DNA from 3 places in the Faecalibacterium sp. BIOML-A4 genome. Region 2 is predicted to be linked to each of the others. Evidence: riboswitches for the same ligand, from Rfam matches in the RefSeq annotation. Region 2 holds a riboswitch; each other region holds the start of a gene.

Region 1 (9,985 bases), on a different contig from region 2:
GTGTACGGCTGCACCGATCCCGGCAACGAATGTCCCGGCTGTGTGGCAAACGGCATCTCTGAGAAAGTGGCCAATGAGATCTACGATGAAATGTCCAGTTTCGCTTCATATGCGTTCAATAAGAGCCATGCGGCCTGCTATGCCTATGTGGCATTCCAGACGGCCTACCTCAAGTGCCATTATCCCAGTGAGTTCATGGCGGCTTTGCTGACCAGTGTGCTGGATAACACGGATAAGGTCATTGAATATTCCGGCGAGTGTGCCCGCCTTGGCATCAAGGTGCTGCCGCCGGATGTGAATGTTTCCAACGGCGGCTTCACGGCGGATGGAAGCGGTCAGATCCGCTTTGGCCTGAATGCGGTCAAAAATGTGGGCCGCAACCTGATCGAGAATGTGGTGAAGGGGCGGCAGAAGAAGCCTTACACCAGCCTGTACGATTTCTGCAAGCGGATGCATGGCAATGAACTGAACCGCCGGGCAGTGGAGTGCCTCATCAAGGCCGGCGCATTCGATCATCTGGGCAACAACCGCCACAGCCATGTGGAGGCCGTAGAGGGCATTCTGAAGAGCATTGAGACCGACTCTCGGCGCAATCTGGATGGACAGCTGGATCTGTTCTCGGTGATGAGCGGGGAAGCACAGAGCGGTGCTTCCGAGGATAGCTATGAAATAAAGCAGCTGCCGGAATACAGCCATAAGGAACTGCTCCAGCAGGAAAAGGAAGTCAGCGGCCTGTATCTGTCCGGTCATCCGCTGGATGCTTACCGGGAACAATCGGCACGCATTGCATCCCACACCATCAAGGATCTTACAGGGGAAGATGCCCATGTGAAGGATGGAGAAAAAGTGCGCATTGTGTGCGCGGTGGTAAAAAGCCGCATGATGACCACAAAGTCCAACAGCATGATGGCTTTTACCAGCGTAGAAGACCTGACCGGCACCATGGAAGTGATCGTATTCCCAAAGGTGCTGGATGCTTTCCGGGATTCACTGCACGAAAATGCAGTCGTCGTGGTCGATGGCAGACTGTCGGTACGGGAGGATGAAGCTTCCAAGCTGCTGGCAGAGAGCATCGTCCCGATCGAAAATTACGATCCGGCCCGACTGGATAACGGCAGGCCGGACCCGATGAAAACGGCAGCAAAGAAGCTGTATATCCGTGTGCCTTCCCGCAGCAGCAGGGAATATGCAAAGGTGGTCAATCTGCTTGGCATTTTTGATGGGGACATGCCGGTGCTCCTGTATCTGACCGATACCAAGCAGTATCTGCGTGTGCCGCGCCATCTGTACGCATCCGGCCATCCGCTGCTGTTCAAAGAGCTGGAAAGGCTGGTCGGAACGGACAACATTGCAACAAAATGACATTTCCGTGCACGAATCTTAACGCAAATCCGGCGGGATGGCTGTTTCCAAAATAAGGCGTTTGTGTTATAATGATTCAAGGCAAATGAAGTGCTTTGGACAGCGTTAAAACGGAGAACGCTGTGATACCATTGGGTAAATGAAGAAACAAATTGGAGGGAAACTCTCGTATGGAAAAGCAGATCAAAACGATTGGCGTATTGACGAGCGGTGGTGATGCTCCTGGCATGAACGCTGCCGTGCGCGCCGTAGTCCGTACCGGCCTGCATAAGGGTTACCGCATGATCGGCATTCAGCGTGGCTACAATGGCCTGCTGAACGGCGAATGCTTTGAGATGAACCTGCGCAGTGTGTCGAACATCATCTCTGCAGGCGGTACCATTCTGTATACCGCCCGCTGTCTGGAATTCAAGACCAAGGAAGGTCAGGACAAGGGTGCAGAGAAGTGCCGCGAACTGGGCATTGATGCGCTGGTGGTCATTGGCGGCGACGGTTCTTACCGCGGCGCTCGTGAGCTGGCCCACCGCGGCATTCCGATGATCGGTCTGCCCGGCACTATTGACAACGATATTTCCTGCACCGATTACACCATTGGCTACGATACCGCCATGAATACCGCGCTGGAGATGATCGACAAGCTGCGCGATACCACCCAGAGCCACGACCGCTGCAGTGTGGTCGAGGTCATGGGCCGCAACGCCGGTTATATTGCTCTGAATGTTGCAATTGCTTCCGGCGCTATGGCTGTTCTACTGCCGGAGAAGGAATTTGACATGCAGCGTGATATTCTGGATAAGATCGCTGAGACTCAGAAGACCGGCAAGCGTCACTTCATTATTATTGTTGCCGAGGGTGTCGGCCATGCACAGGAGATCGCAAACGAGATTCAGGCACGCACCGGCATCGACTCCCGCGCCACCATTCTGGGCCATGTCCAGCGCGGTGGTTCTCCCACTCTGCGTGACCGTGTGAACGCTTCTGCAATGGGCTACCATGCCGTGTGCCTGCTGGAGCAGGGCAAGTATAACCGCATCGTCGGCATGAAGGGCGAAAAGCTGGTGGATTACCCTGTGGATGAAGCTCTTGAAATGACTAAGACGCTTGACCCGGTGCTGATCGACGTGTGTAACACCATTTCTATCTGATATTTATAAAGCCAATACTATGGAGCTGTTCTCTCGAAGAATCGGGAGGACGGCTCTTTTTTACGTTTTAATGCAAAAAAATATGAACTGACTGGAGCTTTCTGCATTTTTAAAAAAGAAAAATCGTGAATGAAAAGTGCATAGCTTAAAATTGAAATTTGTGGAAGGTGGTTTACGGGAAATTGTGAAGGAATACGCAGGGCGTGTTTTACTACTTTGGCAGGAAAATAACGATGATGCGTAAGGCAAAAATTGTAGCACAAAAAGCCAATTTTGTCTTGAACTTTTTGCCGTATGTGCTAGAATAAAAGAGAAAGGCATCCTTGTGTCCAACAGATATCTGGATGTGAATATTGGAAAGTAAATTCGGAGGTAATCACAATGGCTGATATGTTTGCACCGCTGGTAGCACAGCTGAAGGCAAATCCCAAGACGATCGTTTTCACCGAGGGCAATGATCCCCGCATTCTGGAGGCCGCTGCAAAGCTGCTGGCCGAGGGCGTGCTGAAGGTCGTCATGGTGGGCAACGAGGCTGAGTGCAAGGCTGCTGCTGCCGCCGGTAACTTTGATATTTCCGCTGCCGAGATCATCGACCCCGAGAACTATGCCGGTTTCGATGAGATGGTCAACACCATGGTGGAGCTGCGCAAGGGCAAGCAGACCGCTGAGGAGTGCACCGCTCTGCTGAAGAAGTCCAACTACTTCGGCACCATGCTGGTGAAGATGGGCAAGGCTGATTGCCTGCTAGGCGGCGCTACTTACTCCACTGCCGACACCATTCGTCCCGCTCTGCAGCTGGTCAAGACCAAGAAGGGCGCACATCTGGTCAGCTCCTGCTTCATTCTGGACCGTGACTGCGGTGAAGAGGGCCTGAAGCGCATTGCCATGGGCGACTGCGCTGTTAACATCGACTATACCGATACCATTGATAAGGCTACCGGCGAGGTCAAGATCGCCGCTTCTGCAAAGCTTGCTGAGGTTGCTATTGAGACCGCTAAGACCGCAAAGTTGTTCGGCATCGATCCGAAGGTTGCTGTGCTGAGCTTCTCCACCAAGGGCTCCGGCAAGGGCGGCACCGTTGCTTTGAGCCATGACGCTGTGATCAAGGCTCAGGAAATGGATCCCGAGTTGGCTGTGGACGGTGAGCTGCAGTTTGACGCTGCCGTTGCTCCCGAAGTTGCACAGGTCAAGTGCAAGGGCAGCAAGGTGGCTGGTCAGGCCAACACCTTCATCTTCCCCTGCATCGAGGCCGGCAACATCGGCTATAAGATTGCTCAGCGTCTGGGTGGTTATGCAGCTTACGGCCCCATCCTGCAGGGTCTGAACGCTCCCATCAACGACCTGTCCCGTGGCTGCAACGCCGACGAGGTCTACAAGATGAGCCTGATCACTGCCTGCCAGTCTTGAGCTGACTGATTGAAAATAGCCGCCGCATTCACCGTACAAAACGGGCAGAATGTTGAGGCCTCAAAGGCAGATTTCAAAAAATGAGTATAGAAAAGCTGAGCATCTGTGAAAAAGCAGGTGCTCAGCTTTTTACATTTTCAGTTCCGAAAAATTCTACTCTTTTTGAGAGAAAAAGATGAGATTTTTGCTTTCCGCTTTTCGTTGGCGCTATTTTGCAACAGCCCCTTTACAGGTTTGCTCAGTTCTTTTCGATATACACGCTGGTGGAGGGGAACGCAAAATCCACACCGTCGGCCTGCATGATGTCCATAATGTTCAGGTTCAGGTCGTTCTGCATCTGCAAAAATTCCGCGTAGGCGTTAGTCAGCAGGTAGGCGGAGACCAGAATGTTGATGCTGGAATCGCCAAAGTTTGCAAGCTGTACGATGTTGGTACCCTTGTTGGTGTAAGGGCTTGCGTCCAGCATGGTCTGCAAGTCTTTCATCAGCTGTTCCAGCTTCGGGCGGGTGGTGCCATAGGTGACACCCAGATTGAACTTGTAGGGCCGCATGGTGCGCAGGGCGGCGTTCTGCACGGTGGAAGAGCAGATCTTACTGTTCGTCACCACATTGATGGTTTTATCCAGTGAGCGGATGCGGGTGGAACGGAAGTTGATGTCGATCACTTCGCCTTCCACATCGCCCACAGTGATCCAGTCGCCCACCGAGAAGGGCTTGTCCAGCAGAATCACGATGCCGGAAAACAGGTTGCTGGCGCTTTCCTGTGCGGCCAGCGAGATGGTCAGACCAACCAGACCGGCACCGGCGACAATGCTGCCGATGGGAAAGCCCACTTCTTGTGCCAACGCTGCCACGCACAGCACGATCACCAGCACCTTGTAAGCGGTGTCCAGCAAAGAGCAGAGTGTTTTGTTGGAGCGGATCTCCGGGCTGCAGGAAGCCAGCAGCAGGTCGGCCAGATCCGATGCCGCATACAGGCCTTCGCAGACCAGCAGGGTCATGACAAGGCGGAAGCAGACCAACAGCAGCTTGGCAATGCCGGGAATGGCCCAGGGCAGGGAAGCTGCCGCCAGATATACGCCAACCGCAGTGCACATGCGCTGGATGGGTACCGCAAAGCTGCGCAGCAGGATGGGAGTGCCGTTAAAGTGCCACTTGCGGGCCAGCAGTGCCGGAATGCCCTTTTTGCTCAGCCAGCGGCGTACCAGCCATGCGGCAAGCAGAATGAGCAGCGCGCACCCTGCGCGCGCAGCCAGTGCAAACCAACCCTCCAGCAGCACAGAGCCAAACTCAAACGAAAGATCACGAATAGAAAAGATCATGATAACCTCCTGAATTTTATACGACCCATCTATGATACCATACCGCACCCACCCGGGCAAGAGCTTACAGAGAAGGGAGCTTGAAAGAATTACTTTGACATTTTTTGCACAAATTTTAAGATGCCCTCTTGACAAGCTGGGCCTGCCACGCTATACTTTGTGCCAGAAAGTTCGTTTCAGGGCGGGGTGAGATTCCCCACTGGCGGTAAAGTCCGCGACCACCCGCAAGGGTGCTGACCCGGTGCAACTCCGGGACCAACGGTATAGTCCGGATGCAAGAAACGGCAGGCAAATCGTTGTCTACGCGCCCTGTTGCAGTGTTTTTGTTGCAGCAGGGCGCTTTTCTATTTGTCCTTCCCGTTCCAAAAAACAAGATACGAAAAGAGCTTTCGGAACAATTTTTGTAAGGGGCATCTTACCCCGGGAAGGATCATTACCATGAAAAAAAGCACGACTCACAATCTTACTGTTGCCGCCATGCTCAGTGCGGTGGCCTTTATCCTGATGTTCATTGAGTTTCCCATTCCGATGCTCATTCCTTCCTTCGTCAAGATGGACTTTTCTGACCTGCCGGCTCTGCTGGGTGCCTTTGCTCTCGGCCCGGTGTACGGTGTGGTCATCAGCTTTATGAAGAACCTGCTGCACATCGTTATCAAGGGCACTTCCACTGCATGCGTGGGCGAGCTGTGCAACTTCATGCTGGGTGCGGTTTTCTCCGCTGTGGCAGGCGTTATCTATAAGCACCACAAGAGCCGCAAGACCGCCATCATTGGTGCTATTGCAGGCGCTGCAGCCATGGCTGTGTTCAGCGTACCGTCCAACTACTTCATCACCTATCCGGCCTATGTGCAGTTCTACCACATGCCGCTGGAAGCCATCCTCGGCATGTATCAGGCCATCCTGCCTTCTGCAGACAGCCTCATCAAGTGCCTTGTCATCTTCAATATGCCCTTCACGCTGGTCAAAGGCCTGCTGGATGCAGTGCTGTGCATGCTGATCTACAAGCCGCTGTCTCCCATCCTGCACGGCAGAAAGTAACTTGTTCTCCATTTTTTCTTCTTCTCAAATCATATAACCACAGCAAAACTCCCCGGTCAGGTCCCGCAGTGCGGTTCCCGGCCGGGGAGCTGTTATTTAGAGGAAAATATATCCGCCAGCGGTCGATCAGGCTAATGCCCCTTTGTCCAGCCATCTGCCGCGTACCAGCCGCACAAGGAACAGCACACCGCGCATGGTCAGCTCAAAGCTCATGGCCATCCATACGCCCACCAGCCCAAAATGCGGAGCCAGCAGGGAAGCCAGCGTGAGCCGGATGCCCCACATGCTGACAAGGTTCAGCACAAAGCATCCCGTGCTGTCTCCGGCACCCTGCATGGCACCGCTGGCAACGATACTGGCACCGAACATCGGTTCGGCCAGTGCTTCAATGCGCAGCACCTGTGCGCCCAGCGCAATAACTGCCGCATCTGCGGTGAAAATACCCATCAGGTTTGGCGCAAAAATGTACATGCCAACACCGGTCAGCGCCATGATGCCTATGCCCATGCCGGTGCACAGCCAGGCAAAGTTTTTTGCCATATCCCGACGGTTTGCGCCCACGGCCTGCCCCACCAGTGCAAGGGATGCATCCTGAATGCCATAGCCTGCCATGTAGCACAGGCTTTCGGCGCTCACACCCAGACTGTTGGCAGCAATGGCGGTGGTGCCAAGGCCGGATACGATGCGGATGAGCAGCACCTGCGCCGAGGAAAGAACTGCACGCTCTGCGGCCAGCGGTGCGCCTACCTTCCACAGGTTCTGCAGGCAGGCTTTGGTAATGTGCCAGGAGCCGGGCTTGCGGATGCACAGCGGGCCGTCCCGCAGCAGCAGGATGGCAAGGGTCAGCACACCGCTGATAGCGGTAGCAAGGGCGGTGCCCAGTGCTGCGCCCGGTACCCCCCAGCCAAGGCCCCAGACGGTCATTGTGCGGCCAAACACCACCATCTCACGGGTGGGATTGATGAGGCAGAAGTTAAAGATCACATCCAGCACGCAGGTCAGCACGCTGATAAGGCCCGGTGTCAGGGCATCGCCGGAGGAACGCAGCATGGAGGAGTAGGTTCCCATGATCATCAAAAAGGGCAGGGAAGCCGACCAGATGGCAAAGTAGGCCGAAGCATCCGCCTGCAGGGAAGGGTCGGCGCCCAGCCATCCGGGCAGAAAACGGCTGATGCCAATGCCGAAGGCCGCAGCTGCAAGGCCCACCACAAGGTTGAAGATCATAGATTGGCGCAATACACCGCGTGCATCGTCCTGCCGGTCTGCACCCAGATACTGTGCCACCTGAATGGCAAAGGACATATATAGACCGGCCAGCATTCCATGCATGAGCCACGTGCTGGAACTGACGATGCCAATGGATGCCGTAGCAGATGCACCGATATGCCCCACCATGGCTGCGTCGATGTACTCCACCGCAGTTACCACGATCTGCTGCAGGATGGATGGGATGCTCAGTGTGAGCACCACCTGCATGGTGTGCCGCAGCGGCACCTGTTCGCCCCGGCGCATCTGCGCCGAAAGCTGCTCAAGAGAGATGGACATGAGTTCTCCTTTTATAGAAACAATAACTTTTTCGACAGACTGATATACTATTATAAGTGCGGTGCTGCAGAAAGTCAATCAAACGTGGATTTTTCTCCGGGAATGATTGATTTTTTATGGATAGCGTGATACACTTCTCTCACAAACATAAAAGAAAGAGGAACTTTGAATATGATCGAATTACTGCTTTCGGTCGTAGGACAGCGCGGTGTCGATGCTCTGGCATTCCTGCTGGCGTTTGCCCTTACGGCTTTGATGGACTCCGTTTTTCACGATAAGCTTCCGCACGACCATGGCCGCGAGTTTGCGGTGAACGGTGCGCTTTCCAAGGGTAAGGCCCGTGGGTCCGGCCTGATCTTCGTGCTGTGCATCGCACTGGTATCGCTGGCATTCCTGCCGTTCAAGGTGGAATACGTCATCTACACCATCCTGCTCATTGCATCCATGCTGTCCGGCTACTTTGACGATGCTGCTGAAACTGCATGGAACGAGTATAAAAAGGGTATCATTGATTTTGCCATTGCCATTGTTGCAGGTGTGACCTACCTCAACTTCAACGGCTGCGGTGTGAATTTCCTGCAGTGGAGTTTCACTCTGCCGTATGCTGTGTACCTGCTGCTGATCGTTATTCTGATCTGGACCAGCATCAATGTGGTCAACTGCACCGACGGCGTGGACGGCCTTTCGGCAAGTGTTGCAGTGGTGACCATCGGTACCTACCTGCTGGCCTATAAAACAGAGCTGGCCGAGTACGGCACCGCAGGCGTTGTGTTCATGGGCGCGCTGCTGGCCTATCTGTGGTCCAACGCAAAGCCGTCCAGCCTGCTGATGGGCGATGCCGGCAGCCGCGCGATGGGCTTCTTTATCGCAATGCTGTCCCTTAAGTGCGGCCATCCGTTTGCCTTCCTGCTGGCAGCCATCGTGTTCATCGTGGATGGCAGTCTGGGCATCCTGAAGATCAGCCTGAAGCGCTTTTTGCACATTTCCATCCTCAAGAACACCCGCACCCCTCTGCACGACCACGCCCGCAAGAATAAGGGCTGGAGCGACGAGCAGGTGGTGGCCCGCTGGCTGATCATGCAGTGTGTGGCTTCGGCTTTGCTGCTGCTCATTGTCCGCGGCTAAAATATAGCAATCAAAAAAGACGCTTGGTCTTGTCTGAATATGTTTTCCCGGCAGGGAAGCATACAGCAGTGTATCAAGCGTCTTTTATTTTATAGTTCTATCATTCGTTACAGCCCGGCCTTTTTTGCTGCAGCCTGCACGACATGGCCCACCAGCACCGAGGTGGTCACAGTGCCCACACCGCCGGGTACCGGCGTGATGGCATCCACTACCGGCTCTGCTTCGCTGAACTTTACGTCACCGCACAGCTTGCCCTTTTCGTTCACATGGATGCCCACGTCTACCACGGTCTGGCCCTCACGCAGGCAGTCGGCACCCACGGCACCCATCTTGCCCATGGCCACTACTACCACATCTGCTTCCTTGCAGATGGCGGGCAGGTTCTGCGTGCGGGAATTGCAGATGGTCACGGTGGCGTTCTCACGGTCCAGCATCATGGCTGCGGGCTTGCCTACCACAAGGCTGCGGCCCACTACGACAGCGCGCCTGCCGGAAAGCGGAATGTTGTAATACTTCAGGATTTCAAGGCAGGCCTGCGCGGTGCAGGGAGCATAGCCGAGATCGGTATTAGTGAACACACCGGCCAGAGAATCGTCCGTGATGCCGTCAATGTCCTTTTCCGGAGCCAGCGCCGCACGCACAGTGCGGTCATTGAACTGCTTGGGCAGCGGACGGAACAGCAGGCATCCGTGGATGGTATCCTCTGCGTTCACCTCGGCGATCACCTTCAGCAGATCGTCCTGCGAAGCATCGGCGGGCAGAAGAAACTGCTTTACCTCCACACCCACCTTGCCGCAGCGGGCGATCACGCCGCGCTCGTAGGAGAGGTCGTCCTCCCGCTCACCCACACGCACCACGGCCAGCGTGGGAGTGATGCCTTTTGCCTTGAGCTGCTCACACAGCGCCGCATTGCGTTCGTTCATAGCGGCTACAACGGGTGCGCCCTTCAAAATCGTTGCCATAATACTTTTCCTCACTTATTCCGCAATTTGTTCGTCACAAATGCAAAAACAGCGTCTGCCCGCGACACAAATTCATCCAG
Region 2 (9,985 bases):
GACAGGGAGTAACGATGTTATGGAGAAAGGATTCCACGACATCGAGCAGTTCATTGCTTTCATAACTCCAGGACACACGGCTTTTCATGAACGGCTCTCAATAGGGGTGCATCGTCGAGGCAGGACAAGGGAGTTCTCTCCACATAAGGAAAAACCTCCGCCTGCTCGGACGGTATCTATTGAACTGCTCGATGCAGCAATTCAAGGAACAGCTGGTTTTGTCCATTGGTACAAAGCTGGCTGTTTTTCTCTATCACAGCCAGGTTTTGTCCGGTGCAGGTCACCGCCAGAAGCTCAGGAAATCCATCGGAATTCTTGAGACTTTTGGAGGTAAAGCCATGTGGCAACGGAACAATGGGCAGGCAGAAGATGACCTGCAATTCAGGTTTACAGCATATTTAGTTTCGGCGGTCAAGCGCCGCAGAAAAGATTATTTGATCCAGTTTTATAAGCGCAGCAGTATAGAGAGTACTGTGGAAGTGGTCTATGAGTCTGAACCCAGCTCAGAGGAAGTGGTCTTGGACAGATTACCGCTTATGGATGTCATTGAGAATGGAGCGCTTCTGGAGGCGTTGCAGAAACTCAATGAACGGGAACGCCAGATATTTCTGGCTCGAACGCTGGAGGAAGAAGATTTCGAGACTCTGGGAGCAAAGTTTGGGCTGTCCTACAAAGGGGTGGCTGCACTTTACTACAGGACGATCCAGAAAATCAGAAAGAGCATTGAAGGAGGTGACAAGAGATGAATTTTGAGTGTCTGCTCCTCAGTGCCAAGGACGGAAACGAGGATGCCATTACGGCGATCTTACAGATGTATCGACCATTGCTGCTCAAGTATGCTATTATTGACGGCGTGCTGGATGAGGATCTGTACCAGGAATTGAGCATTATTTTGTTGAAGGCGATCAAATTGTTTAAGATTTAAGTCAATGAGAAAGGCTCCGAGATCATTACGGCCTCGGAGCCTTTCTTACTGACTTAAAAGGGAGAACTGCTAAATTTATATCCACTGCCCAGTATAGTGCGGATATAGCCACCCTTTGGCGTATCCGGCGTCAATTTACGCCGGATCTGACCGATGACACTGGCAACGGCAGTGCCGCAGTTTTCACCGTCTTTGCACCATATAGCTTCATAGATTTGATAGGCAGAAAATACCCAGCCAGGATGGCGAGCCAGATATGCAAGAACTGCAAATTCATGGTAAGTCAGAGTAACAAGTTGACCGTTGCAGGATACAGTTTGCTCCTTTAGCCGAATTTCAAGGTTTGGAAAGGAGAGGCTGGTGTTAGAGGGTGGGAGAGCAATATGGTCAAGCTCTGGTTCGTTTGCAATAGTTTCTATAATTTTATTGAGTATGTGTTCTTCGTGGTCTGCAACGGATAATATTAAAAATTTGCCCATATTGTTCACATCCTTTCTTCTCCTTATGCGCATAAGCAGTGGTTCTGTTTTTGGCAAATCTTAAATGAGATGGGGGATAGTGCCAGAGACTTTTCTATTTGTAAAAGGTTGCTGAATATAGAGACTTCAAAACTCTGGGACTGGGGCTATTTGTTCTAATGCTTAAATATCACCTTACCCAGAATTAAACTTATAACCATAGCCAATTACAGTTTTTATATACTCGCGCCCCTTGCAATATGGTTTTAGCCTTTTGCGTATTTGGAAAATTGTATTTTCTACTGCGTGCAAATGGTTATTTGTAGGCTCATGCCAAATCTTTTCATAAATCTGCTCTTTTGTGAATGTGGTTTGAGGAGATTGTTGCAGCAGATAAAGAACTTCAAATTCGTTTGTTGATAAATAAACTTCCTTCTGTTCTAATATTACACAATGCCGGTTAACATCAATGTGTAAGGTGTGACTTGCTTGCTTCAATCCCCAAAATTTTAGTGCCATTGTCCGGTCGTTTGCAATTTGTGCAAGCAGCAAGGATAATTCGTTAAATTTTCTAACTTCTCTCAATTTCTTATATAGGTTGACAGTTATCGTACTCCCGTATATGTCCTTATCAAAATCAAAAATATGTGTTTCGATTGAAACAGAATCATCATTATCAAGTGTAGGGCGTGCCCCAATATGAGTAACACCATAATATCTCTTGTCACTTAAAAGAATATCTGCCACATATACCCCTGTCTTTGGCAAAAATGTATTTTTTGCTATTTCCATGTTTGCGGTAGGTGTCCCCACATGCTTTCCAATACCCCGGCCGTGTATAACGATTCCCGTTAGTGTGTAAATAGGCGCATTCGTATTTTCTTTCATTTCGATCCTCATATAATTCCATTCATTGATAGGATGATCAAAACACAAGTCACAATGATGAAATTTGCCAGTATAAGTAGACCAGTATGTTGCTGCCTTGTGTCTTTTTCCAAAGTAGAAATATATCCACTTTTTCTTAAAGCGGTAACTATGGGCTTATACAGTAAAAAGGTAATGGATGCATTTAACCCGCCTTTCAACAAGTTAAATGGAAGAAAGGCAGGGAGTAACAATTCCACAACCGCTTCTCTTGGATACCCCATATAAAGTGGTGTTACCAAATAGTTCCACAGCAGCATAACAATAACCGTTATTAGCCACCCCGATGCCAGGCCAATCAGTGCACCAGATAGAGTGTGCTTTTTTTTTGTAAATGATAGACGCCGTACACGCAAAAGATAGTGTTTGTACGATATTCATGATACAACCTAATATTCCGGTATCGCTTACTGTAATCATTTCAAGGGTTGCCACAATGACAGATACGATACAGGAAGTCATCGGTCCCCAAATAAAGCCGCCCAAAGTTACAATAACATCTGATGGGTCATACTTTAAGAATAGAATAATCGGAATCCTGCCAACAACCATGGTGACATAAGTGATTGCACATAGCATCCCAATAGCGGTGATTCTTTTTGTTTTACTGTTCATAATTGCTTTCCTCCGTGACAAAAAATTAACACCCAAAAGAAAAGGTCTTTCAGGTGTTAACATTATAATTAGGCCACAGAAAAGAAAGTAAGCCTCTCAAAATCTGCGGAAATCTAACCATATCTTCTTTCATCCAGACTATACTGTTGGTTTTGGAATTACACCAAATCGTGCGTTTTACGCTCGCGGACTTTACCGCCAATCGGGAATTTCACCCTGCCCCGAAGACACTTTTATTCAGTTGTTTCCTCGCAATTATAACATCAACCACTTTTGGAAGCAATGAGTTGAAGAAAGTTCGGAAGCATTTCGGAAATCATCTTATACTCAGTTACAGTTTTTCATACGAAACTAAGTCGGTGAGTGGAATCCTCAGATGGTCATGTCTTTCTGTATCTGCAGCTTCTTCATTTCCATAACCGATTACTAAAATATTGATTGGCTCTAAATTATCGGGCAAATCAAATTCTTTCCGGATAACATCAGGCTGAAAGTAACATACCCATACGGTACCTAAACCTAATTCTGTTGCCTCCAACATCATATGGTCTGTTAGGATAGCTGCGTCAATGTCTCCGGTTTGCTTTTGGCCAAATGGGCGAACCCATGCTTTGTTATGATCTGCACATACAATAATTGCAAGAGGAGCATTATAAATATTTGCCCCTTTGCTGATTTTTTCCAGTCCCTCTTTGCTTTCTACTGCAATTAAGTGAACCGGCTGTAAGTTTGCTGCTGTTGGTGCAACATGAGCAGCCTGCAGAATTTTATCAAGCTTCTCTTTTTCTACCTTTTTGCTGCTGTAATTGCGTACAGAATACCGTTTTTTTGCAATCTCAATAAAATTCATCATGGTCAATCCTTTCTTGGTGCTGTATAATTTAGTTGACATATTCAACCGTCGTACTAATTTTAACATGGTGCAGTAGAATAACAAGATTGCACTTTTCAGGTAGATACTTCCCTCAAAGAAAGTACCCAAAAAGGAGTGAATTTATAAAAATGAATTATCAAAAAGATCAATTTAGTTGTCCAGTGGAAGCCACACTTTTTCTGATTGGAGGAAAATATAAACCTCTCATTCTTTGGCATTTGATAGAAAAACCTTTGCACTACATGGAATTACAACGCTTAATTCCAAAAGCCACACCTAAAATGCTTTCACAACAACTTCGCGATTTAGAAGAATGTGGCATGATTCACAGAGAAGTAATTCCAGAAAAACCACCTAAAACCTTGTATTCACTTACCGCCTTTGGAAAAAGTATCATTCCGGTATTAGATTCTATGTGTAACTGGGGAATACACTTTCTTGAAGGATTGGATATTACACCGCCTTGTGGTTCAAAACTGTAAATAGTCTATTTGGGGAAGAGTAGACTGCCGTTTGTCGAATTTATATATGTTTTTTTCAAGTAACACAGGAAGCAATACTTGCAGCCTTATTTTATATAAAAAGAAGCGCCGGACAGAGCCAATAAGCCTATGTCCGGCATTTCCTATATCACGGATTCAAATTTATATCCACTGCCCAGTACAGTGCGGATATAGCCACCCTTTGGTGTATCCGGCGTCAACTTGCGCCGGATCTGACTGATGATACTGGCAACGGCAGTGCCGCAGCGTTCACCGTCTCTATCCCATACGGCCTCATAAATCTGGCTGGCTGAGAATACCCAGCCAGGATGACGAGCCAGATATGTAAGGACAGCAAACTCATGGTGAGTCAGAGTAACAAGTTGACCGCTGCAGGACACTGTCTGCTCCTTCAGCCGGATTTCCAGATTTGTAAAAGAAAGAATGTTGCAAGGGAGAGGAGGCGCAATATGGTTAAGCTCCGGCTCGTTTGCGATAGTTTCCATAATTTTATTGAGTATATGTTCTTCGTGGTCAGTGACGGATAATATTAAAATTTTGCCCATATTGTTCGCCTCCTTTGCTTGGGGTAAATGCGGAAAACTGCTGCGCCAGTGGCCGCCAACAGTACCAGAATCAGCACAGCAAATAGACAAAAGCTCCTTTATCCACCTGCTTTCACTGATAAGGTCATTCTAAAACCTAAATGTCCACGAAATATTAGAAAGTTCGGGCATTTCAAAAAATAGTATTCTACTCAACCGTTTCAATCGAATCCACAATACTCATTTTTGAAATTTTCCGTAGTGGAATTGCTGTTGCCAGCAAGCAAGCTCCTACTGCCAAGAGGGTTGCTTCAAGAATGGGCATGACAGGGATTGCAACAAGCTGGATAGTGTCGCTCGTGGCCGCCTCAATGAAGATCGTACAAACATATCCCAGTACGCTTCCGATCACAGAGGCAATGACTCCGTAATATGCACCTTCCCAAAGAAAAGTTTTATAAAGGCTACCGGAGCTCATTCCAATGGCCCGCTGCATACCGATTTCTGTTACTCTGGTGTGAATATTTGTGTAAACGGTATTGATGATATTAAGAATACCGATCAGGCCAACGAAAAGGATCAGCCCCCATGCCAGCATTTGAATCTGTGCAAAGCTCTCTTTCAGTTGCTGGTCGCTTTCTTCATACGACAAGAATGTTGTCCCCGGCGTCCTATCACAAAATGCCTCGATAAATGTATCAAAAATTTCCCTGTCTGCGCCCTCGTTCAGCGTAGGCAAAAACTCTGAATAGGTATCTTTTCCCGTCAGGCGTTCATAGATAGCATCATCAACGATCACCTGAACACCATTTGTGAAACCGCCATTTCCAATACCAAGATAACCGTCATAGCCATCCAAGGTTTTCAAAACATTCAGCTCCATTCCCGCAACACAGATGTTTTCTCCGGCCTCTATATTTGTAAATTCAAGAACATCTTCGCCGTAGCTCATGGGAATAGGATTCCTTACTATACAGGCGTTCCCTGATTTCAGTTGTCCAAGCTGTTCTTCTGGTAATTGATCCCCCATAAAATAATCCCAATATTCATCGTTCAATCCGACAACCTGAAAAGTTTCACCGGGTTTCAGTTGAAATTCAAGACTGATTTCATCGAGCAGCCCATTTTCATTTTGTTCGTAAAGCGAAAATTGTATGGCGGCTACACTTTGCACAGCTTCATTTTTCCGCAAAGTGTTCAGATCATCTGTGGTAAATCCAACACTTTCATTTGTGATCTGATAATCTCCTAAATGGTTATCTTGCAGTGCGCTTGCAGCGTTCAGGAGAGAGGAAAACCCTTGCAGCGCTATAAAAACCGTGATACTCATAACAAGGGACAAAATTGTAATTGCAGTACGGCCTTTATTTCTCTTTAAGTTCAGACGGGCATAGTATGCTTCAAAATTATGGATTTTCTTTGTTTTACGCTTTCTGCGGCGAATTTTCAGATTTGTTCCAGACATCGCCATAATGGGGGATACCCTTGCGGCTGATCTGGCTGCTGGCAATGCTGCAAACAGCGCAAACGCCAAAGTGATTGCTCCGCTTAAAACCAGTAAGGTTCCATTCAAAGAACTGTTCTCTGCTATTAGAGTTTTCAATTCAGAAGCATCCTGAACCAAGAACAATTCAGGGGAAACCAAGCCGGTAGCTGCCTCTAAAATTCCTCTGGCACTCAAGAAGCCAAGAAGCATACCAATAGGAATCCCAATCAGGCACAATAGGATTACTTCAATTACAATGATCTGATAAAGCTGTCCTTTTTCGCCTCCAATAGCCCGAAGTGTTCCATATCCCTTTATCCGTTTTGATACAGATATTTTCAGAATGTTGTAAATCACAAGACCAGCAGCCAGCAAAATCAAAGTACCCACTAATATCCCTGCGACTGTCATAAAAGAGAATCCCTTATCATTAGCACCCTCGGAATTTGCAGTATAGGAAATTCCCAAGGCGTTCAAATATACAATATTGTAGCTGGTATCAAGCTCATGGATGTTCAATTCCTTATTGATGTCATCGACAACTGCTTGAAAATTCTTTTTATCGGCAGTCCGAATATCCACATTGTAATAAATATAAGATTCCGGTAAAAGTTGTTCGGCAGTTCCTTCCCCTACAACTCCCATAACAGTGCCGCTTGTATATCCTAAGTAGTTATTTTTCAATATCCCTGTAAGAACAAATTCCGCTGTATAGGAATAGCAGTCCGCAATGTTGTGGCGAAGATTTTTTTGCAGTGAAAGTGTAATCTTATCTCCAATACTGCCCTCAAAGCCAAGATATTTCAGAATATCTTCCGAAAGCGCTATTTCCATCGGGGCTTCCGGCAGACGACCTCCTTCTACACTGGTACTGGACGGATAGATAGCGGCATTGTCATCCAAATATTCCATCAAACCAAGGGTAAGAGATGGGGAGAGTTCTAAACTTCCCATATAAATAGATTTCCCTACATAGGAAAGACGCTCATCCTGTTCCAGTGCGTGAAGCTGATCTGCATTCATCTGCAAAAAAGTGGCATATCGGTTTCCTCCGATAGCGATGGCCTGCTGTTCCCGCATTGCACTAAGTACGCCAATGGATTGTCCTACAATGGTTGTCATCATAGTAGACAGCACAACGGCAATCAAAATAAGAATAGAAGTGACTTTTTGGGACAGTAGTTCTTTCAATGCTAATGTACGATAAGATTTCATTTCGCTGTCACCTCCGTAAGCACACCATCTACAATCTGAAACTGCCGGTCTGCCATTCGTGCAATACGGCTGTCATGGGTAATGACAACGAGAGCTTTCCCCATCTTTTTCCATACATTTTGAAGCAGTTCCATGACTTCGCCGCCGCTTTTGCTGTCCAGATTTCCCGTAGGCTCATCAGCAAAAATTACATCCGGCTTTGCAATCAAAGCGCGGGCGATAGCTACACGCTGCTGCTGGCCGCCGGATAACTCATGGGGCAGATGTTCCAAGCGGCCCTGAATGCCAAGCAGTTCTGTAAGCTGTTTCAGGTATGCTTCATCCGGTTTTTGTTTATCCAGCAAAAGAGGCATGATAATATTTTCTTTCGCCGTCAGAACCGGAAGCAGATTAAATTGCTGAAAAATAAATCCAATCCGTTTCCGGCGAAATGCCGACAACTCCTTATCGCTGTAACTGTAAATATCTTTACCATCGTAGGTCAGCGAGCCGGAAGATGGCTTATCCAAGCCGGAAAGCAAATGAAGCAAGGTGCTTTTTCCGCTTCCAGATGGTCCCATAATAGAAATAAAATCGCTGGATACAATTTCGAGATTCGCATGATCCAAAGCCACTACTCGGTTTTCACCGTCACCATAAATCTTTGATAAATTCTTTGCCTCAATATTCATAAAAAAACACTCTCCTTATTTGTGGTATAAGGAGAGTGTAAATGATAAATCTCAAAAATCGCTCAAGGATTACACAAAATGAAAAATAGCAGTTGCGGATGCACCGCCCCCAACCCTATTTTCCAAAATCAATCGGCCACCATGTTTTTCACATAAAATTCTGCTGCTGTAAAGCCCCATTCCGAAATGTGAGGAATTACTACTTGTCGTTTCAAAGGGGTTTGGCCCATTCTGCATGAGAGACAGCGGATAACCAGCACCATCATCTTCTATATTCAATGTCATAGAATCATTTTGCAGCGTTATTTGAATAGAGATTGCTTTTTCTGCAAATCGCGCCGCATTTCCAATCAGATTTTCCGCTACGGTAAGAAATAGCCCGTGATCTATACAAACTGTTCCGCCTGATGGTACTAAAACAGAAACTTTTTTGGATAGCGCTAACAGTCGTGCTGTTTCCTGCAATTCACTCTGCAAAACTGATAGTCTGATTTCTTTTGGCTTAACAGAGAGGTGTTCCAACTTTTGAACACTGCTCATAGCTTCTACATACTGCTCGATCCGTAAAGTGTAACTTTCCAGCCGGTCTATGGTCTGTTCGTCCTGAATACCTTGCCGCAAAAGTTTTACACTTCCTTTTAATACCGTAATCGGGTTACGCAGATCATGGGAAAATGCGGCATTGAGCCGTTTGCGTTCCTCGGCCTGTTGCCACAACAGCCGATTCGATTTCAGAAGTTCACTCCGCATTTCTTCAAAGGCAGCACATAGTTGTCCCATTTCATCGTTAGACAAAATCGGCAGCGAAAAATCCAGATCATTATTCTGAATCCGCATAATGCCATTTTGCAGGCAGGAAATAGGCTGTTTCAATTTGAGATAATAAAAAAGAAAGACTGAAACAATCAATCCGCCTACTGGAAAAAGAATACAGGAAACCGTCTGCACAATGTTTAGGGTAGCTAAAATACGCTGTTGTGACACCGTAGGAGACGGCAGAGGTACAACAGAGCCATCCGACAAGATTTCTACACCGCCTAAAGGATAATGGTTTTCAATGCCTCGGCAAAGGAAGATAACTGCCCCAAGCAGGAGAAATGCCGCTGCCAAACAGGAGAGGGATAATAGCAGGAAAGATTTCTTTAGTCCCATATTTTTTAGGCGTTCCACCGATAACCACACCCCCAAACCGTTTCAATGTAATTGTGCAATGTATGTGCTGCAAATTTAGCGCGTATTTTCCGAATGTGCTCCATAATTGTATCGCTGTTTCCGTCCCCATCCAAGCCCCACACAAGCTCATAAATTCGCTCGCGGTCAAAAACCTGTCCTGCATTGAGGGATAAAAGTTCTACAATCTCAAACTCCCTCTTAGATAGCGGGATGTTCAGATTATTGATTGTAACTGTTCGGGCGGAATAATCCAGTATCAATTCACCAAAGAAGCGCACTGCCGAATTATTTTGGCGTCGCTGCTCCCGGCGCAGATGTGCGGCAATACGCGCCCCCAATTCATCCAAATCAAAGGGCTTGACGATATAATCATCCGCCCCGGCCTGAAATCCAATGATCTTATCGCTGGATTCAATACGAGCAGTCAAAAAAAGAATGGGACAGGCAATGTGTTCCCGTATCTGCTGGCATACAGTCAGACCATCCATTCCCGGCATATTGATGTCCAATAAAATTAAATCTGGTTTGCAGGCTACTTTTTTGAGCGCTTCTTGTCCGCTATAAGCAGTCAGAATATCATATTGTGTTTGAAAATAACTCTGTATCATATCAAC
Region 3 (9,985 bases), on a different contig from region 2:
GCGGCTGATGCGATTTCAAATTGCTCGGATAGTCCTGCCTTGGACGTAAGGTCTTTCATCACATACTCCGCCATCGGGCTTCGGCAGATATTTCCGAGACAAATAAATAAGATCCTGGTCATGCCGGGTCGTTCTCCTTTTGGCTTACAAAAGCATAGCCGCCGTGGGTAGTGCGGATAAAGCTACCGCAGCCGGCCAGCTTCTTTCGCAGATTGGAAACGGTATTTGCCACGACCTTTAAGGTGTCGTCACAGTTTTGTCCCCACACAGCACGGAAAAGCTCTTCTTTTGAGAAGATTTGTCCTTCGTGGGAGGCAAGCATCAGCAGCAAATCGAACTCCAGTCGTGTAAGGGAGACTTTTCTGCCGTTGCACGACACTTCGTGGGTCATTCCGTCCAGTGTAAGCCCCGGAAGAACCAACTTCTCCCATGAATCAATGGATATTTGCTCTGCCTCGATGTGCTCTCGTTCCAGAAGCATCCGGATCTTCTGCTCCAATTCCGGGTCAGGCTGTCGGGTCTTTATAACGATCATGGCAAACTCCTGCGTGTATTTTACTCTGCGGCGGTATCCATTTCCCGGAGCAGGTTTACCATCTCGATGGCACTGACTGCACAGTCATAGCCTTTATTACCTGCTTTGGTGCCTGCCCGCTCGATGGCCTGTTCGATGTTTTCGGTGGTCAGAACACCAAAGAGGACGGGAACCCCGCTTTCCAGCGAGACCGTGGCAATGCCTTTGGAAACCTCATTGCACACATAGTCGTAATGGCTGGTAGAACCGCGAATCACGGCACCAAGGCAGATCACAGCATCATACTTTCCGCTTTTTGCCATTTTAGAGGCAACCAGTGGGATCTCAAAAGCACCTGGAACCCATGCAACATGAATATCAGCGTCCTGCATATCGTGCCGGAGCAGACCATCCATTGCTCCGCTCAGAAGTTTGGACGTGATAAATTCGTTGAAGCGGGCAGCTACGATACCGACCTTGATGTTCTGAGAAACCAGCTTACCTTCAAATGTTTTCATTTTTAAATACCTCTTTCGTTGTTAATATTCCAGAAGATGCCCCATCCGTGCCTGCTTCGTTTTCAGGTAAAACAGGTCATACGGGGTCGCCGTCATCTGAATGGGTACGCGCTCGGAGATCTCCAGCCCAAACTCGGAGAGCTGATATACTTTGTCCGGGTTATTGGTAAGCAGGCGCAGGCTTTTTACGCCAAGTTCCCGGAGGATCTGTGCGCCGAGATAATACTCCCGTTCATCTCCATGGAACCCCAGAGCGAGATTGGCTTCCAGCGTATCCATGCCCTGCTCCTGAAGTTCATAGGCACGCAGCTTGTTGATCAGACCGATGCCCCGGCCTTCCTGCCGCATATAGAGCAGGATACCCCGGTCTTCTTTTTCGATCTGCGTCATGGCAGCGGCCAGCTGTTGGCCGCAGTCACAACGCAAAGAGCCAAATGTATCTCCTGTCAGGCATTCCGAGTGGACGCGGCACAGAATATCCTTTCCATCGCCAATGTCACCTTTTACCAGTGCAATGTGATGCTCTCCGTTCAGGCGGCTCACAAAACCATAAGCTCTGAAGGTGCCATACTTGGTGGGCAGGTTCACTGCCGTCACCTGATCGACCAGTTTATCGTGACACTTGCGGTACTCCTGTAAATCACGGATGGTGATGAATTTGATCTGGAAACGCTCTGCCAGCTTTGCCAGTTCAGCGGTGCGCATCATCGTGCCATCCTCCCGCATGATCTCGCAGCACAGGCCGCATTCTTTCAGCCCTGCCAGACGGCACAGGTCAACGGTTGCTTCCGTGTGACCGTTGCGCTCCAACACACCGTTCTTTTTTGCCAGAAGGGGGAACATATGGCCCGGTCTGCGGAAATCTTCTGCTTTTGCGTGATCGTCCACACAAGCCATCGCCGTAATGGAACGCTCTGCGGCAGAAATGCCCGTAGAAGTAGAAACGTGGTCGATGGACACCGTAAATGCCGTTTCATGGTTGTCGGTGTTATACTGCACCATCTGCGGAAATTGCAGCTTCTGGACGAAAGCCTCGGACATTGGCATACAGATCAGACCTTTGCCGTGGGTCGCCATAAAGTTGATGTTTTCGGTGGTGGCAAATTCGGCAGCACAGATGAAGTCCCCCTCGTTTTCACGGTCGGGGTCATCCGTTACCAGAATGATTTTTCCTTGCTTCAGGTCTTGCAAAGCTTCGGGAATGGTATTGAAGTTCATCGTAAACTCTCCTTAAAAGCCGCAGCGCAGCAACATTTCTTTTGTGAGCGTGTTTTGCTTCGGTGTTTCTGATGGAAGCAGCCTCTCGATATATTTTCCAACAACATCGGTTTCCAAATTGACAAAATCCCCTTTGTGCCGTTGGTTCAGGTTCGTCTGACGGACGGTGTGCGGTATCGTGGACACGGAAAAGCCCGTAGGTTCCACCGCAGCCACGGTCAGGCTGATACCGTCTATTGTGATAGAGCCTTTTTCAACGACATAGCGAAGGATCGCAGAATCTACATGAATGGTGTACCAGATAGCCGTATCGTCTTTTCGGATATTAGCAATGCGTCCGACGCCATCCACATGGCCTGCTACGATGTGTCCGCCAAAACGTCCGTTGGCCGGCATGGCACGTTCCAGATTGACAGCACTTCCAACGGTGAGCTGTGCAAGTGCAGAGCGGTTCAAGGTCTCGTGCATGACATCCGCAGCAAAGCTATCCGGGAAGAGCTGCCTGACGGTCAGACAGATGCCGTTGACGGCGATGCTGTCACCGATCCTGGTTCCTTCCAGAACCGCTTTTGCACGAACAGTCAGTACGGCAGAATGCTGTCCCCGATTGATGGATTTTATTGTTCCGACTTCTTCCACGATTCCGGTAAACACGGGTACTCCACCTCACTTTCGATCAGGAAATCTTTGCCAAGCTGTTCCAATCGGCTGTTCTTCAGGCGGAATGCAGCATCCGGAAGCGGGACACCTGCACCCTCAATGGGTGCTTTGGCATCCCTTCCTCCGAACAGCTTCGGGGCAATGTAAGCCTGTACCTGCTGCACGATGCCGCTTTCCAGTGCAGACCAGTTCAAGGTTCCGCCGCCTTCCAGCAGAATGCTGTCGATCTGCTCCTGCCCCAGCTGTTCCATCAGTTGCAGAAGATTCACATGACCGCAATGCGCTTCCAGACAAAGGACCCGGCACCCGGCCTGTTGATATGCCGCCTGCTTCTCCGGGTCGCCGCAGCAGGTCGCAAGAATGGTCGGAACCTGTTTGGCGGTCATGACCACCTGTGATTGCAGCGGTGTCCGCAAATGTGTATCACAGATGATCCGGACGGGATCACGGCCACCCTCTATCCGGCAGGTCAGCAGCGGGTCATCTGCTAGGATGGTTCCGACTCCCACCATAATGCCGCGGAATCGGTGTCGCTGCCGTTGAACATGATTCCGGGCAATTTCCCCGGTGATCCATTTGGAAGCGCCTGTGTATGTGGCGATTTTTCCGTCCATCGTCATGGCGTATTTCATGGAAACGAAGGGGCGTTTTGTGGTGATATAGTGGAAGAACACCTTGTTCAGCGCATCGCATTCCTCTTGCAGAACATTTTCGGTCACATCTATGCCGTGTGCGCGCAGGATTGCAATTCCTTTTCCAGCCACCAGCGGATTCGGGTCAGCAGAACCCACGACCACCCGGTGAATGCCCGCGTCCAGAATCGCATCCACGCAGGGCGGCTGCTTTCCGTAATGGCAGCACGGCTCCAATGTCACATACAGGGTCGCTCCCTGCGGATCTTCGGTGCAGGATGCCAGCGCATTGCGCTCCGCATGAGCCTGACCGTATCTCTGGTGCCAGCCCTGTCCGATGATCCTGCCCTCTTTTACGACCACGGCACCCACCATCGGGTTGGGAGATGTCCATCCGCAACCTTTTTTTGCAAGCTGCAAAGCCAGACGCATATACTCTTTGTCGTTCATCGTGTCGCCTCCAAAAGAAAAAGCCCTGAACAAAACCGTTCAGGGCAAGCCGAAAAGACACAAGGGACCCTTGTGCAAAAAAGAAAGCTCCAGAATGCAAACGCATCCCAGAGCAGCCTCCACAAGCGCAGAACCGTGCGGGCTCTGCGCTTGGTATCTTCTTTCATCCAGACTGTACTGTCGGCTTCGGAGTTTCACCGAATCATGCCTTACGGCTCGTGGGCTGTACCACCGGTAGGGAATCGCACCCTGCCCTGAAGATTTCTGATTCAATTACAGCGGCATTATAGCACGGCTCCTTTCGGATTGCAAGGGCATTCTGCAAACCGGGACGAAACCGGGATGAAGCGAATCGCTACAACAATAAAATCACATCGTCCGTAGGACAATGTGAACGGAGAATCCAAAGGGGCGCGGGTCGCCAGTGGCAACCTCAAAATGCGTTGCATTTTGAAGCGCTTGACCGAGCCGACAGGCGAGAGCAGCGCCCTTTGGCACACGACTTTGCTTGCAAAGTCTATTCCGAACAAGACGGTACGAACGGGAGATGCTGGAAATGGCAGCAGAAAAGACCAAGGTCTACACATGAAGGTGGATACCACTGCCATTGAGCAGGAGATCGCCGCCTATGAGAAGCAGCTGCGGCAGCACTACTCCACAAAATCCCGGCTTATGGAGGAGATCGACAGCCTTGACCCGGACGACCGGCACTTTATCGCCCGAAAATCCGACCTTGACGACCGCCTTTATAAGATGTACGATAAAATCGAAGAGGTGAAAAATGGACTGATGGATGCCCGGGCAAAGAAGCAGGCCATTGAAGCCGACAAAATCACAGGCGACAACATCTATAAGATTCTGATTTGCTTCGACAAGCTTTATGCCACCATAACCGAGGCGGAACGCCGCAGACTGGTGGAGATTTTGATCGACGAGGTGCAGATCTACCCGGAACGCCAGCCTAATGGACAGTGGCTGAAGTCCGTCCGGTTCAAGCTGCCCATCATCGACCATGACCTTGAATTGAGTTTGGACAATCAGGATCGTGTCGAGGTCGTGTGTTCGATGGTTAGATTCAAAAAGCATTGATCTAATGTGAAGTAGGGTGAACCGTTTTATGGATTCTGTTACACAGCGTATAAAAATGATCCGGCAATATGAAGGAAAATAAGAAGACCTGTGCGGTCTGGTGAAAAATAACAACACAAATAGTACAGAGAAAAGGAGCATCCCATGAACGCAAATATCAATTATGATGAGATCCCGGATACCAGTGCCGTGCAGGAGGACCTGCTTGCGGCGCTGAGCAGCCAGCATGTGACCGTGCACACGAATGAGGAGCCGGACTTCGACTACATGGAAAACGGGGATGTGGCTTTTGTGGTCAAGAACCCGCACAATGATGAGAATTTGCTCATTGAACTGGGCGGCGAGTTCTCGGTGTTCTTCGGCCTGTGGCATGGGCAGTACAAGGCCGTGGAGTACGACTACGACCGCATGAAGAAGGACATTGCAGCCATTCTGGAGGGCAATGCCGGTGCGCTGAGCCTGTATGCCGACGGCAGGTGGCAGGGCAGCGCCCTCTGCCCGGAGAAGGTGTCTGCTGATGCCGACATGGAAAAGCTGCTGGAACGCTGCTGGCAAAAGCAGGAACCGAAGGAAAAACTGCTGGCACAGGGCGGCAGGGTGGAACTGCTTTATTGGGACCCGGCGGAAAATAAGAGCTTTGTGATTCCGGCAAAGAACTGAATCATAACAAAAAGGACACACCACAATGGTGTGTCCTTTTTGTTATACGATATGAAGCTTAGACCTTCTCGATGGTGATGCTCCAATCAGCGGTCATGGCCTCGTCCGGCTCCAGCACTTCGTGCTTGCCTTCCTCATTGACGCTGTTGGCCCAGCCGTTCCACGGCTCCATGCACACAAAGCTCTCGGCATCCTGCTGCCACAGCACGGCGTGGTCGAAGCTGTCGTCGGCATCCACAGTCACCTTGTGGCCGCTGCCGCTGTCGGTGAGGGTCATGGGGAACTGCACGCCGGTCAGCAGGCGCACGCTGTTGTCAGCACCTTCCTTGCGGGTGAGGGTGATCTTTTCCGGGGCAGCGGGCTGCTCGCCCTTGGCGCTCTCGGAACAGGTGGCGCACTTGATATCGAAGTCCACATTCTCCAGCTTGGAAGCCTTGAAGTAGGGGTGGAAGCCGAAGCTGAAGGGCATGTTGGTGTCGCCCTCGTTGATCACGGTCATGTTGATGGCGGCAGTGTTGCCCTCGAGGTTATAGTTCATCAGCACGGTGAAATCGAAGGGATAGAGGAACTTGGTCAGCGGGGTGGACTCCAAAATCAGGGTCACGCCGTCCGGGCCGACGCTTTCCACATCCCATGCGCACAGGTCGGCAAAGCCGTGGTTCTCCATGGGGTATGCCTTGCCGTCAAAGATGTGCACGCCGTTATCCGGCAGGCCGCAGTTGGGGAACAGCACCGGCACGCCGAAGCGGGGGCGGTTGCACTCGGAAAAATTGGGGTGGCGGGTCCAGATGTACTCCTCGCCGTTCAGGGAGAAGCCGGTGATCATGCCGCCGCGCTCCGGGGTGATGACCAGCTCGGTCTTTGCCTCAGCATCGGTGATAACGTACTGCTCATAGCAGGCACCGTTTTCGGTGACATAACGGGTGGTGATCTGATTCATAGTTCAGTCCTCCTTATGTTTCTGGTTCTGTGCCAGTTTTTCAAAATAATAATCAATGCCATAGCGAATGAGATATTTTATGACCCTTGCAATAACGGCCACGATAGCGGCAAAAATGCCGCCGTAAAGCAGAAACGCATAGATCATCATGCGAGTGGTCATAGCCATAAAAACACTTCCCTTCCGTTTTCATGCACAAAGAGGCTGCCGTACAGCCAAAGTGCCATACAGCAGCCTCGAAACGATTACAGAACGACGCCGTCCTTGAAGATGGAGATCTCGCGGAAGCCGTGCTTCTCGGCCTTGGTCTGCTCACCGCTTGCAACGCGGATGACCAGATCCAGCAGATCCTTTGCAGCCTCGTCGATGGTCTTTTCGCCATCGGCGATCACGCCGGTGTTGAAGTCGATCCAGCCGGATTTCTTCTGGGCCAGCGGGGTGTTGGTGGAGATCTTCAGGGTGGGAGCCGGGGCCGAGAACGGAGTGCCGCGGCCGGTGGAGAACAGGATCAGGTGTGCGCCTGCGGCGGTCATGGCCGTGGCAGAAACCAGATCGTTGCCGGGGCCGTACAGCATGTTCAGGCCCTTGGTGACAACGGGATCACCGTAGCCGATCACGTCCATGATGGGGGCGGTGCCGCCCTTCTGCACGCAGCCGCAGCTCTTGTCTTCCAGCGTGGTGATACCGCCCTGTTTGTTGCCCGGAGAGGGGTTATCGTAGACCACCTCGTTGTGGCTGATAAAGTAATCCTTGAAGCCGTTGATCATGTGCTCAGCCTTGACAAAGACATCATGGTTGATGCAGCGATCCATCAGGAAGCCCTCGGCACCGAACATCTCGGGCACCTCGGTCAGCACGGTGGAACCGCCGCGCTGGCCCATCATGTCGGAGAAGCGGCCGATGGTGGGGTTGGCGGTGATGCCGGACAGGCCGTCCGAGCCGCCGCACTTCATGCCCACCACCAGATCGGACACGGGGATAGGCTCACGCTTGAACTGCCCGGCATAGGCAGCCAGCTCCTTGAGGATATCGCGGGCAGCGGTGAACTCGTCGTCCACCTCCTGACAGGTGAGGAACTTCACACGGTCGTGGTCGTACTCGCCCAGCTCTTCCACGAACTGATCGTGCTGCAGGTTCTCGCAGCCCAGATGCAGCACCAGAACGGCGGCAGCATTGGGGTGGCGCACCAGCGCAGCCAGCAGCTTGCGGGTCTGTGCATGGTCGTGGCCGGTCTGGCTGCAGCCGAAGGGATGGGTGAAGGTGTACAGGCCCTCGATGGAGCCGGTGACCAGATCCTGATTGTCGGCAACGATCTTCTTGGCGATGTCGTTGACGCAGCCCACGGTGGGGATGATCCAGATCTCATTGCGGATGGCGGCGCGGCCGTCCTTGCGGCGGAAGCCCATAAAGGTCTCCGGCTCGACCTTGGGCAGGGGAGCCAGATCCGGGGCGGGGTTGTAGCTGTACTCTACCTCACCGGACAGGTTGGTGTGCACGTTGTGGGTGTGCATCCAGCTGCCGGGAGCGGCATCTGCGGTGGCGTGGCCGATGGGGAAGCCGTACTTGATCACGTTCTCACCGTTCTTGATGGGCTTCACGGCCATCTTGTGGCCCTGCGGAATGTCCTCCAGAGCAGTCACGGAAAGACCATCCACTTCCACCAGCGTGCCCTTGGCAATGGGGTGCAGAGCAACGACCACGTTGTCGATGGGGCTGATATGAATTGCCTGCGGCATAGTAGTTCTCCTTATCGTATCGCACAAAAGGGAATGAACCCTCTCCGTCATCGCCATGCGATGCCACCTCTCCCGAAGGGCGAGGTCTTTGCGATGAAAACTTTACGTTTCCACGTTTCCGCAAAAGCTCCCCCCCTCGGGGGAGCTGGACGCGAAGCGGACTGAGAGGGTTCACACCTCAAAGCAATGTTTCTTTTAAACGATCAGGCTTACAGGCAGCTCTTGTAAGCAGCCTCGGCACCCTGAGTGCGGATCATTTCCAGATCAGCCAGAACAGCGGCCTCGAGACCCTCGATCTTGGCCAGATCCTGATCCCACATCTGGGTGTTGGTCAGCACGGCGTTCACCAGCTGAGCAGCGGTGTCGTCCTTGTGTGCATAGTAGAAGTCCAGTGCCCATGCGTCATCCTGGATCTTGTAGGTGTTGCCGGCAGGACGCTTGCAGATCAGGCCGTCGGCGGTGCGCTCCTGAATGTCGCTGGAATAGAAGGCAATGTAGGCTGCCAGAGACATGGTCAGGCACTTGGGCAGCTGCTTCTGCTCCTCGATGTAAGCCAGGAAGGAAGGCATGTTGCGGGCCTTCCACTTGGAGGTGGAGTTCAGGGAGATGCTCATCAGCTCGTGGTTGACGAAGGGGTTGTTGAAGCGGTCCTCAACAGCGGAAGCAAACTCTTCCAGATCCTTCTTGTCCAGCGGCAGGGTGGGGATGATCTCCTCGTGCAGCATCTTGTTCATGAAGCCGCGGATGGTGTCGTTGTGCATGCAGTCACGCACAATGTCGAAGCCGGCCAGATATGCGCCCAGAACGAAGCCGGTGTGTGCACCGTTCAGGATGCGGACCTTGCGCTTCTTGTAGGGGGTAACATCGGGCACGACCATGACGTTGACGCCGGCCTTCTTGAACGGCAGCTTGTCCTCCAGCTCAGCGGGGCCTTCGATGACCCACACGCCGAACACTTCGCCCACGTCCAGAGCGGCATCATGGTAGCCGTTGGCCTCTTCCATGGCAGCCAGTTCCTTGGGATCGCGGATGCGGCCCGGAACGATGCGGTCCACCAGAGTGGAGCAGAAGGTGTTTGCGTTGTTCATCCAGTCGATGAAGGCAGGCTCCAGATTCCAATCCTTGGCGTAGTTGTTGCAGCACTTCTGCAGCTCCTTGCCGTTGTTGTCGATCAGCTCGCAGGACAGGATGGCCAGACCCTTGTCAGCAGCGCCGTTGAATGCCTTGTAGCGCTCGAACAGCACGCGGGTCAGCTTTGCGGGGAAGCTGTTGGGAGGAACCTGATCGAACTGGCTGTCGCCCTGCGTGTAGGCGATGCCGGCCTCAGTGGTGTTGGAAACGATGGTCTCGAGATCGGCAGAGCGTGCCAGTTCCAGCACTTCGTCCCACTTGCCGTCGATGTAGGGGCACACACAGTCGGACACGCAGGAGATCACGCGCTTTGCATCGACCTTCTGGCCCTTCTCACTGCCGCGCAGGTACAGGGTGTACAGGCCTTCCTGCTCGTTGATCCAGTCTGCCATCTGGGGGAAGTTGCTGATGGGCTGCACCAGCTTGACCTTGCCGTT

What was found. A riboswitch is a leader RNA that binds a small molecule or an ion and turns the genes downstream of it on or off. The one in region 2 is predicted to bind FMN.
Region 1: linked by a shared signal. The riboswitch ahead of GKG34_RS04955 (ECF transporter S component) and the one ahead of GKG34_RS07605 (ECF transporter S component) in region 2 are both predicted to bind FMN.
Region 3: linked by a shared signal. The riboswitch ahead of ribD (bifunctional diaminohydroxyphosphoribosylaminopyrimidine deaminase/5-amino-6-(5-phosphoribosylamino)uracil reductase RibD) and the one ahead of GKG34_RS07605 (ECF transporter S component) in region 2 are both predicted to bind FMN.

Annotation. Positions count from the first base shown of each region.
Region 1 is NZ_WKZG01000005.1:78,725-88,709, reverse strand. Features, by position in the region: gene GKG34_RS04975 (DNA polymerase III subunit alpha) at 1-1,362, shown strand, start outside; gene pfkA (6-phosphofructokinase) at 1,533-2,507, shown strand; gene pta (phosphate acetyltransferase) at 2,889-3,914, shown strand; gene GKG34_RS04960 (mechanosensitive ion channel family protein) at 4,153-5,235, opposite strand; FMN riboswitch at 5,404-5,523, shown strand; gene GKG34_RS04955 (ECF transporter S component) at 5,674-6,273, shown strand; gene GKG34_RS04950 (MATE family efflux transporter) at 6,400-7,818, opposite strand; gene GKG34_RS04945 (phospho-N-acetylmuramoyl-pentapeptide-transferase) at 7,990-8,943, shown strand; gene GKG34_RS04940 (tetrahydrofolate dehydrogenase/cyclohydrolase catalytic domain-containing protein) at 9,051-9,905, opposite strand; gene GKG34_RS04935 (cyclodeaminase/cyclohydrolase family protein) at 9,917-9,985, opposite strand, start outside.
Region 2 is NZ_WKZG01000009.1:25,260-35,244, forward strand. Features, by position in the region: gene GKG34_RS07585 (sigma-70 family RNA polymerase sigma factor) at 192-746, shown strand; gene GKG34_RS07590 (helix-turn-helix domain-containing protein) at 743-925, shown strand; gene GKG34_RS07595 (winged helix-turn-helix domain-containing protein) at 979-1,404, opposite strand; gene GKG34_RS07600 (riboflavin kinase) at 1,579-2,271, opposite strand; gene GKG34_RS07605 (ECF transporter S component) at 2,476-2,925, opposite strand; FMN riboswitch at 3,043-3,158, opposite strand; gene GKG34_RS07610 (nitroreductase family protein) at 3,257-3,775, opposite strand; gene GKG34_RS07615 (helix-turn-helix domain-containing protein) at 3,928-4,281, shown strand; gene GKG34_RS07620 (response regulator transcription factor) at 4,425-4,847, opposite strand; gene GKG34_RS07625 (ABC transporter permease) at 5,035-7,527, opposite strand; gene GKG34_RS07630 (ABC transporter ATP-binding protein) at 7,524-8,198, opposite strand; gene GKG34_RS07635 (HAMP domain-containing sensor histidine kinase) at 8,268-9,368, opposite strand; gene GKG34_RS07640 (response regulator transcription factor) at 9,356-9,985, opposite strand, start outside.
Region 3 is NZ_WKZG01000002.1:29,692-39,676, reverse strand. Features, by position in the region: gene GKG34_RS01910 (low molecular weight protein-tyrosine-phosphatase) at 1-122, opposite strand, end outside; gene GKG34_RS01905 (response regulator transcription factor) at 119-535, opposite strand; gene ribE (6,7-dimethyl-8-ribityllumazine synthase) at 556-1,032, opposite strand; gene GKG34_RS01895 (bifunctional 3,4-dihydroxy-2-butanone-4-phosphate synthase/GTP cyclohydrolase II) at 1,054-2,250, opposite strand; gene GKG34_RS01890 (riboflavin synthase) at 2,263-2,904, opposite strand; gene ribD (bifunctional diaminohydroxyphosphoribosylaminopyrimidine deaminase/5-amino-6-(5-phosphoribosylamino)uracil reductase RibD) at 2,868-3,992, opposite strand; FMN riboswitch at 4,144-4,258, opposite strand; gene GKG34_RS01880 (resolvase) at 4,578-5,081, shown strand; gene GKG34_RS01875 (hypothetical protein) at 5,226-5,741, shown strand; gene GKG34_RS01870 (aldose 1-epimerase) at 5,800-6,681, opposite strand; gene GKG34_RS15620 (hypothetical protein) at 6,685-6,849, opposite strand; gene GKG34_RS01865 (altronate dehydratase family protein) at 6,927-8,417, opposite strand; gene GKG34_RS01860 (tagaturonate reductase) at 8,627-9,985, opposite strand, start outside.